Regions from separate parts of the Rossellomorea sp. DA94 genome, predicted to be linked through region 2. Evidence: riboswitches for the same ligand, from Rfam matches in the RefSeq annotation. Region 2 holds a riboswitch; each other region holds the start of a gene.
What was found. Region 2 has a riboswitch for S-adenosylmethionine ahead of metE (5-methyltetrahydropteroyltriglutamate--homocysteine S-methyltransferase). Riboswitches for the same ligand answer to the same signal wherever they lie in the genome.

Region 1 (3,283 bases), 1.4 Mb from region 2:
TCCGGTATAAGGGCTGCATATGAAGTGAATGGGCGATAAACCAAAGACGCATCTCATCATGCGTTTTGTTTACGTTCAGGTCGTTTTTAGAAAAATGATTTTCCATTTGTGTCCTGTCCTATAGGAAATCAGACCGAATCCTGAAAAAACCTTCTACTCTATCGACACTCTGCATAAAGTTAACTATTAAATACTTTATATAGGGGTACTGATGATGTCGTATAAGTCTCGAAATAATAATAGCTTAGTCCCGCTAGTATTCGTATCTATGAAAGCCGTCATCCGGGTAGTATTGATAGGGATCATCATGATGTATGTCATGGTATGGCTGATTTCGTCGACGGCCATTAAATTGAGGGTGGACAGCCTTTTCTATACTTCGGTATCAGAGCTTGTACCGAAAGAGACATTCCTTATGCTTCTGTCACAGGAAATGACAGGTCTGCGCATCGAGAATAAAGAGGCCATGAATACCGACTTTGATTGGTTGGAAAGCGTGACGAATGTATCACTGCTTGACCCAAGGAGTCTATTTGGACGAGAAATCCCTGGAATAGAAAATTATCATACGCATATAGCCGTTGCCGGTAAAGGGACGGACATTACCAATTTACCTAATGAGTCGCCAGCTCCAACGGAGGACCAGCTGAAGGATCAGGAAATCGATCAGAACCAAGTCGATCAAGCCAATCATAACTCAGGTGACGGTGTGCAGGAGATTGAAGAAAAGTCTGTGTTCATTTATCACTCCCACAGCTGGGAAGCCTTTAGCCCTCTAATTAAAAACAACGATTCAAAAGATCCGGCCAGTACGAATGAAAAGGTCAATGTCATTGCGGTTGGTTCAAAATTGAAACAGGAACTCGAATCACGAGGAATCGGGGCAGTGCAAGACAAGACAGATGTAAACCAAGCATTGAAAAACAAATCATGGACCTATTTTGAATCCTATAAGCTGACAAGGGGATTGGTTCAAGAAGCCCTTGCACAAGATGACGATTTAACCTATTTAATAGATATTCACCGGGACTCCCAACCCCGAAATATTACGACCAAAACGATCAATGGCAAGGACTATGCACGCCTATTTTTTATCGTAGGGAAAGAAAATAAGAATTTTGAAAAGAATCTCAAAATCGCGAAAGAATTAAATGCTAAATTAGAAGAGAAGTACCCTGGAATCAGCAGGGGGGTTTTCGTTAAAACAAAAGCAGAAGGAAATGGGGTCTACAATCAGGATCTAACAGAAAGGGCGATGCTCCTTGAGTTTGGCGGAGTGGAAAATAACTTAGTGGAATTATATAATTCCACCGAAGCATTTGCGGAAATCTTTGCAGCTTATTATAAGAAGGATGCAGTTGAGGTAAACGCTCAATAACTATTGAAATGACGTGAGCCATATGCCCGCGTCATTTTATTGTTTGGCCATTTCCGAAAAGATAAACCAGGCTTCTAACTGGTTAACTTCGTGCAATTTTTCCAGTGAATAGAGCCGACATCACTATGCGGATGGCAATCCTTCTGAATATAGTGATACTCATCCTCAAGTTCTCTAAGTGTCAGCTCGAATAATTGTTTATTTCCTTTTTTGAAAATGTTATGGACGATCAATTTGTTAATTAACTCATTTCTTCTTTTATTAATTGCTTCCTGGAGATTTTCTCCCATTATGATCACTCCTCTTATAATATGAATAAACAGAGAAAGAGACTTTTTCATGTAAAAAAGCCTACTTCCTAGTAAGATAAGAAGAAGGCTTTAACGGAAAAAACTTCAACTTATCTTTCAAGCTTGATGCTTGTGGAATTAGCACAGTGTTCTAGAAATTAGAATCTGTTGCTGAGGTATCATCGGGCCAGTCCCTCTACCTCTCTGGATAAGTGGCTATGTGGTTATCAGAATTCTATTATATGTTATATCAAACTATTCCTAGTTGTCAACTTTGAATTAAACGTGACACCAGGATCAAAAAATGAACTCCTTATTCTAATTACATATCATATTCCTTTTTCAGACACAGTTTCTTTTTCTAATCTGCCTAAAACATGATAATCTGTATACATACACGTAATTAATGGAGTGGATAGTATGAAGAAAGTGGTTATCGTAGGTGGGGGCATTACAGGCTTAACGGCTCTCTATAATCTGCAAAAAATATCCAGGGAACAAAATCTGGATATTGAGTTAGTGTTAATTGAACGGGATCAACAGCTCGGTGGTAAGATCAGGACGATAACGGAAGGTGACTTTATTATGGAAGCTGGTGCAGATTCCATTGTGGCCCGTAATGGGGGAGTGCTTCCATTGGTCAATGACCTTCAACTTCAAAACGAACTGGTATATAACGAAACAGGAACATCTTACATATACACAAATGGTGAACTGCATAGAATACCTCCCGACACAATCTTCGGTATTCCCATGAGCATAGAAGCACTTAATGAAAGCACTCTGATTTCTGAAGCCGGAAAGAAAGCGGCCCTTCTGGACCTGGAGACGAAAAATACTGTATTCACGAAGGAAAGCTCCATCGGAGAATTTCTGGAAGCATTCCTCGGGAAAGAACTAGTGGAGAATCAGATCGCACCTGTATTATCAGGGGTTTATTCAGGGAACCTGTATAAGCTGACCATGGCCTCGACTCTTCCATATCTCCTGGATTATAAAAATGAGTATGGGAGCATCATCCAAGGATTATCTGCGAACAAGCAGAAATTCAAGGGATCTTCCAATAAAAAGTTCATTTCCTTTAGGCATGGATTATCCACCATTATCCACCGTCTGGAAGAAGAGTGCGGTGATGCGACGATTCTAAAAGGAACAGCGACAACAAATCTCCAAATGTGTGCTGACAAATATGAGCTCACGTTAAAAGGACATGAAAGCATTCAAGCAGATGCTGTCATTTTTGCGACACCTCATGATGTGACTCAACAGATTTTAAATCGTGCAACATTAAATGAAGATTTTAATACCTTAAGGAACTCTTCCTTGATCTCCATCTACCTGGGTTTCAATGTTCCTGACGAGGAGCTCCCGGCTGATGGTACAGGGTTTATTGTTTCTAAAGGCAGCGAAGTGAAGTGCGATGCATGTACATGGACGAGCCGTAAATGGAAACACACATCTCGAAACCATAATCTTCTGGTAAGACTTTTTTATAAGAGCTCGAATGCTCATTACGGGCAGTTAAAGCATTTAGAAGAGGACGAACTGACAAAAGTGGCACTGGATGATATTAAGGAGAGCGTCGGAATCAATGCGGATCCCATTTCAGTGGAAG
Region 2 (3,283 bases):
GATATCTTCAAAATCAGAGTAACACATATGAGTATGAATTTGAGTTTCATTTTGCACCGATGATGTGGCTAACTTAAATGAAAAGACCGCAGCCTGTAAATATTCTTCCCACCGTTCCTTTTTTAAGGGTAAACCCTCTCTAAGTGCCGGTTCGTCTACCTGGATCATCCATATTCCCTCATCTTCGAGTGACTCAATCTCTTTCCGAAGAGAGAGCGCTATTTGATTAGCTACTATATAGCGGGGAATGTCATTCCGAACAAAGGACCAGTTTAGAATGGTAATAGGGCCCGTTACCATTCCCTTTACCGGTTTATCAGTTAGAGATTGGGCATACACGGTTTCTTTAACTGTCATCGGCTCTTTGAAATTCACATCCCCATAAATGATTGGAGGCTTCACACATCTGGACCCGTAGGATTGGACCCATCCGAATGTAGTGAAGTGAAATCCCTCTAGTTTCTCACCGAAAAATTCCACCATATCGGTCCGTTCAAATTCTCCATGTACAAATACGTCCAGGCCGATTTCTTCCTGAATGTCGATCCACCGCTTTATTTCTGCACGAATGAACCGTTGATACTCACCCTCATCAAGCTCTCCATTACGCCACTTCTTCCTTTGTCTTCTTACCTCCCTTGTCTGAGGGAAGCTGCCAATTGTGGTAGTGGGAAGAAGAGGGAGCTTTGACTGTGCTACCATGCGAATCGAAAATGGAGATTTTCGTCCGACATCTAATGGATTCAATCCTTTTAACTTATCTTGAACAGATGGTTTGTTTCTATTTGGCGATGTATGTAAGTCACTTATGGACTTCAAACATTCATCCACATCACTCTGCACTCTCCATATTCCTTCCCCGAGGGCTCTTGTTAGGAGGACGACTTCCTGCAATTTCTCATCAGCAAATGAAATACCATTACGAAGCGTTTTATCCAAAGTTTCTTCATTCCGCACGGTCACCGGTACATGGAGCAAACTGGATGATGGCTGAATGATTAAGCGGTCCTTTGGTACATAATCAGTCAATTCAGATAAAAATGAATGGGCTTCAACAAGATTCGTCCTCCAGATATTCCTGCCGTCCACAACTCCTGCTGCCAGAATTTTATCTTTAGGGAAACCGTTTTGCTTTAGTGCAGCCATATTCTCTCCCCGGTCATATATAAAATCCATACCTATCCCGTCTACAGGAATGGCTGTCACCTCTTTATAGTGTTCTAAATGATCAAAATAGGTTTGAAGAATAATCTTTACATCAGGAGCGGCTTTCTTTAATCTTCCGTAAATTTCGGTAAATCGATCAATCTCTTGTTTTGTGATGGAAGCACACAGGATCGGCTCGTCGATCTGCACCCATTCTACTCCCTCTTCCTGCAATTCTCGCAAGATCCCGGCATATAAAGGCACAAAGTCGTTTACGATTGATTGATAGTCTACTTCATAATATCCTTTAGATAATTTCACGAAGGTGAATGGACCCACTATTACCGGCTTCCCCTTAATACCAAGCTTTTCTTTCGCTTCCTTGTAATAGAATAGCGGACGATTTTCCACCAGTTGAGGTACGGATTCCCCAAGTTCCGGGACAATATAATGATAATTGGTGTTAAACCATTTCGTCATTTCTGATGCTGCTGCCCCCTTTGCCCCCCTTGCCATTTCAAAATACGTATCCAGACTGACTTTCCCGCCTTTATAGTGAAATCTGTCGGGAACGATTCCGAACATGGCCGCAGTATCAAGTACATGATCATATAAGCTGAAATCCCCGAGTGGAATCAAATCCACCCCTTGATCCAGCTGCTTCTTCACATGATCCAGGCGAATGTTCTCTATTTGTTCCAGGAAGGAATCTTCGTCAACCTTACCTGCCCAATATTCTTCCAATGTCTTTTTCCACTCACGATTTTCTCCAATCCTCGGATACCCTAAACTCGAACTCATGACCTTACTCATCATTCACACTCCCCATCTTTATCATCTTTAGTACGTAGTCCCAACAAAAAAATCTCCCTTTCAAATGAAAGAGAGATTCATACGCATATCTAACTAGAGTCGAGACAAACTGATATCCTCAACACGTATTCCTCACCCCTCTCTATATCCACGTAGAGCATAAGCGCATACAACAGGCAGGTCTCCTGACTTAGGTTCACAGCTTCTTATCCCTTCCCATTTCAACAGAAATAGTGGTTGAATGATAAGTCGCTCCCCGTTACAGTGGCGGGACCGCGCCGGATTTTCACCGGTCTTCCCTTTTAGCTGAGAGTGTCTCAGCACCTATTGCATTGGTCTATTTAATTTTTCTTTCAAAAAAACGTAAAACCCTCTCTAACTACTGTAGAGAGGGTTTCATGTTAATAGAATCCTCTCTTATTTTCCAAAGCCGTTTGCTTTGCAGGAATTAGCACCTTTTCAACAATTCCGTTGAATGGTTGCCGGGTTTCACAGGGCCAGTCCCTCCACCTCTCTCAATAAGAGTTTCACATATTCATTTACTATTCTGAAATTTGTAATAATCGTAGCACGGTACATAAGAGCTGTCAAAAGAAATTCAATCAATAACTTACACTTTTCTAATAATAGGTACTTTCTACATAATGACATTTGATACAAGACCTTGTTACATCAGTCTCATAGAAGACATGCCTGCAGTTTTCCTGAATGCTCTTCACTTCTTTTTCGAGTTGGGTGATTTTCTGATTGAGCTTTATGATCTCATACTTCAATTTGAGGACATGACAGGTAGGTTTATCGATAGATGTTTGATCCATTTTCCACAAACTCCTTCGATTTTTCTTTCAATCCTTTTTCTATTTCCTTATGAACATCATCAATGCTATTCTGCTCCATTCCCCTTATATCATGTGATATTCTCATTGAACAAAATTTCGGTCCACACATTGAACAAAAATGGGCCGTTTTTGCCCCTTCTGCAGGAAGTGTTTCATCATGATACTCCCTTGCACGTTCCGGGTCCAGGGATAAATTAAATTGGTCATTCCATCTAAATTCAAATCGAGCCTTAGAAACGGCATTATCCCTTACTTGTGCCCCTGGATGCCCTTTCGCCAAATCCGCTGCGTGTGCGGCGATTTTATAAGCAATGACACCCTCTCGCACATCATCTTTATTCGGTAATCCCAGATGCTCTTTCGGTGTTACATAGCACAGCATAGCTGTTCCAAACCAACCGATCATGGCAGCCCCTATGGCGGAAGTAATGTGATCATACCCCGGTGCAATATCTGTCGTTAATGGCCCCAGGGTATAAAAAGGA
Region 3 (3,283 bases), 1.1 Mb from region 2:
TAGCCCCGCAGGAATGAATAATCCGATGGCAAGCCCCTGCATCACCGCTGAGGAATAGACCAGCCATAGACTTGGTTCTGTGAAGTAAAATAGCCAGCGGATCATGGATGCAGCACCTGCCAGCGCCGCTACGGTCAAGAGACCGAACTTATCAATCCACCCTCCCGCGATTCTCATAAACGGTACTTCTGATAGGACGGCAATCAGAAATGCGAGACCGATTCCGGCGTACGTACCACCTGAATCTTCTACGAATAATCCGAAATACACGTTATTGGCTAAATTTGGGCCGAACACCAGGAACGTGACGGCCAGGAAGATCAGAAACTTCTTCATCGTGAATAATTCCTTCATCCCGGCTTTTAGATCAAGCTTAGCTGCCGCTCTCTCTTTAGGAAAACGGAAGGATAGGAATCCGGATAGGACCAGACAGATAAAGAAGGAGTAGAAAATGATCGTCGGTCCGATGAATCCCTCTGAAAGCCTCCCCATGACGAACACGGCAATCCCGAATCCCAATGAGCCGAACAGACGAATATTTCCGTAGTTATAACCGACTTTACTTGTATACTTCAAGCTGATGCTGTCAGACACGGGAATGATGGCACTTTGGAAGATCGCAACTAAAATCGCGACCACCAATAGTCCATAGTAAACATCCATGAATAAATAACCAAGAGCAAAGATCCCTGCAACTAAGGAGGTTAATCCCAACACGACGGTTGGCTTATTGGTTGTGTCACTGACCATCCCCCATATCGGCTGGAAGAAAATCATCATGATCGGGCCGACAGACATGATGGTTCCGATCTGATATCCATTTAACCCCACACTTTCACTTAAATATACACTGAGTAAAGGATATAAACTTCCAACCCCGAAGAAGGTCAATAGATAAAACCCTTGTAACGTAAAAATTTGATTTCGCACATTTCTTTCCACTACCGTATCCCCCAAGATGTTTTTTGTCTATCTTATAGTAGACCTTGACCGTTCAATTGTCTATGTGTTTATGCCTTTTTATGGATAAACTCCCGCGTTTTATGATGCATGCCTTGCTACGGCGATCTCCCGCCGCTTTCGTTTGATCCAGCTGTGGCAGTCATGCCCTGCATGTATATTTCCAATAAATTACCGTTTGACTTTTTCGATTAAACCCTTTAAAGTATGGAAGTATATTTTAAGTGAACTGAATAACATATCTTCTTATCCAGAGAGACGGAGGGACTGGCCCTGTGATGTCTCGGCAGCGGACTCATGATGAGTGCTGTGCCACATCCAGCAAGCGTAATGCTTGAAAGATAAGAGGAGTGTTTCGTTTGAATGAAACCTCTTCTTATACTGGAAGAGGTTTTTTTATTTGATTTCACACGACAAAGGAGTGTTTGACATGAACCAAGAAAAAGGTAATTTACTGGCTTTATTGCCCTTGATCATATTTGTTTCACTGTTCCTTGGAGCGGGGATCCTTTCAGGAGATTTTTATGCATTCCCTGTACTGGTATCCATCATCATTGCCTCCATTGTAGCCCTTGCGATGAATCGGAAAGAGTCGTTAACCTCTAAGGTTGAACGGTTCGCAAAAGGTGCCGGGCACCCGGACATTATGATTATGGTCTTTATCTTCTTATTAGCCGGTGCGTTTTCCGGTGTAGCAGAAAAGATGGGCGCCGTTGATTCAACCGTCAATTTTGCCCTATCCGTGCTTCCTGGTAATCTGATCATTGTTGGATTATTCATCATCGCCGCTTTCATTTCCCTATCAATGGGGACATCAATGGGGACGATTGCAGCACTTGCCCCAATCGGAGTAGGCATCAGCTCAGGAGCCGACATTTCTATGCCACTTGCTATGGCCACCGTCATCGGGGGAGCGATGTTCGGGGACAATTTATCGTTCATCTCGGATACAACGATTGCAGCCGTACGCACACAGAAAACCGAAATGAAGGACAAGTTCAAAGTGAACTTCTTCATTGTCTTACCCGCAGCCATCATCACGATGGTCATCCTTTTTTTCCTTACGATGGGGACTCCATCCTCCGTCGACGCAGGAAGCTTCGACTGGATTAAAATCATCCCTTACCTCGGAGTGATCATTGGGGCCCTTGCAGGATTAAACGTATTTGTCGTTTTAATCGGCGGGATTGTGTTGGCAGGGGTTATCGGATTTTCGGATGGAAGCTTTACCCCATCGAGTTACTTTGGTAGTGTAGCCGACGGGATGACGGGCATGGCAGAGATTGTGATCCTTTCCATCCTGATCGGCGGAGTCGTCGAACTGATTCGTCATAATGGAGGGATTCAAGCTATCCTTTACCATGCCACACGTAAGATTAAATCTCCTCAGGGAGCACAGCTTGCAACAGCAGGCTTGGTCAGTTCGACGAATCTTTGCACAGCCAATAACACAATTTCCATTATCATCGCAGGACCACTGGCCAAAACGCTTAGCGATCAGTATGGCGTAGATTCCCGTAAGTCAGCAAGTATCCTCGATATTTTCTCTTGTGCCGTTCAAGGGTTGATCCCATACGGTGCACAGGCACTGTTAGTGGCGGAAGTAGCCGGCATATCACCTGTCAGCATCATCCCTTATGCCTTCTACCCTGTCCTGATTGCCGTTTGCGGACTGATTGCGATTCAATTCGCCCTTCCGAAGTTCACACGGAGAACCGCTACTGATGGAGATCCGGTCCGTTCTTCTTAGTCCGTTGGAAAAGAGACAAATCCGTCTGGGTTTGTCTCTTTTTTGTGTCTGGGTTATTCAAACACCATTAAAAAAGCAGACCCCGATTTCCGGAATCTGCTCTTTTCTTATAACAAATCATTCACATGATACAGTTTACCACTTTCAATATTGGTTTTGGTTATGAGAGCCACCAGTGCATCCGCTACCGTGTCCGTGCTGCGCAGCATCCCCTCTTCTTTGTAGCGCTGGAACGACTCAACCTCGGCAAAGGCTTCTTTGGAGGACGAGCGGATTTCCCCCTGCATATCCGTATCCATCACTCCCGGACTGAAAGCGATGACCTGATGACGGCTATGTGTGTTGGAGAGCTCAAGGCTCACCGTTTCAGTCAGCATATTGACTCCCGCCTTAGTCGCGCAATACGTACTCCAGCCATAAACGGGACGACTTCCCGCTCCTGAACTGATGTTGACCATGATCATTTTCGATTCAGAGCCTTTTGCTGCCTTGAGCAATTCATTGGTGGCGATCATAGGTGAAAGTAGATTGACGTGGACACTCGTTTCCATTGCTTCATTTTCCACTTCACCC

Region 1: it holds a riboswitch for S-adenosylmethionine, as region 2 does, so the genes downstream of both, P8596_RS11800 (Fur-regulated basic protein FbpA) here and metE (5-methyltetrahydropteroyltriglutamate--homocysteine S-methyltransferase) in region 2, are expected to answer to the same signal.
Region 3: it holds a riboswitch for S-adenosylmethionine, as region 2 does, so the genes downstream of both, P8596_RS01275 (Na+/H+ antiporter NhaC family protein) here and metE (5-methyltetrahydropteroyltriglutamate--homocysteine S-methyltransferase) in region 2, are expected to answer to the same signal.

What each region holds. Positions count from the first base shown of each region.
Region 1 covers NZ_CP122397.1:2,284,950-2,288,232, forward strand. The annotation lists gene P8596_RS11790 (flavin monoamine oxidase family protein) at 1-39, shown strand, start outside; gene spoIIP (stage II sporulation protein P) at 212-1,378, shown strand; gene P8596_RS11800 (Fur-regulated basic protein FbpA) at 1,453-1,668, opposite strand; SAM riboswitch class I at 1,776-1,883, opposite strand; gene P8596_RS11805 (protoporphyrinogen oxidase) at 2,089-3,283, shown strand, end outside.
Region 2 covers NZ_CP122397.1:3,713,973-3,717,255, forward strand. The annotation lists gene metE (5-methyltetrahydropteroyltriglutamate--homocysteine S-methyltransferase) at 1-1,959, opposite strand, end outside; cobalamin riboswitch at 2,118-2,302, opposite strand; SAM riboswitch class I at 2,374-2,484, opposite strand; gene P8596_RS19315 (hypothetical protein) at 2,580-2,777, opposite strand; gene thiC (phosphomethylpyrimidine synthase ThiC) at 2,755-3,283, opposite strand, start outside.
Region 3 covers NZ_CP122397.1:226,777-230,059, reverse strand. The annotation lists gene P8596_RS01280 (MFS transporter) at 1-942, opposite strand, end outside; SAM riboswitch class I at 1,204-1,308, shown strand; gene P8596_RS01275 (Na+/H+ antiporter NhaC family protein) at 1,391-2,710, shown strand; gene P8596_RS01270 ((S)-benzoin forming benzil reductase) at 2,818-3,283, opposite strand, start outside.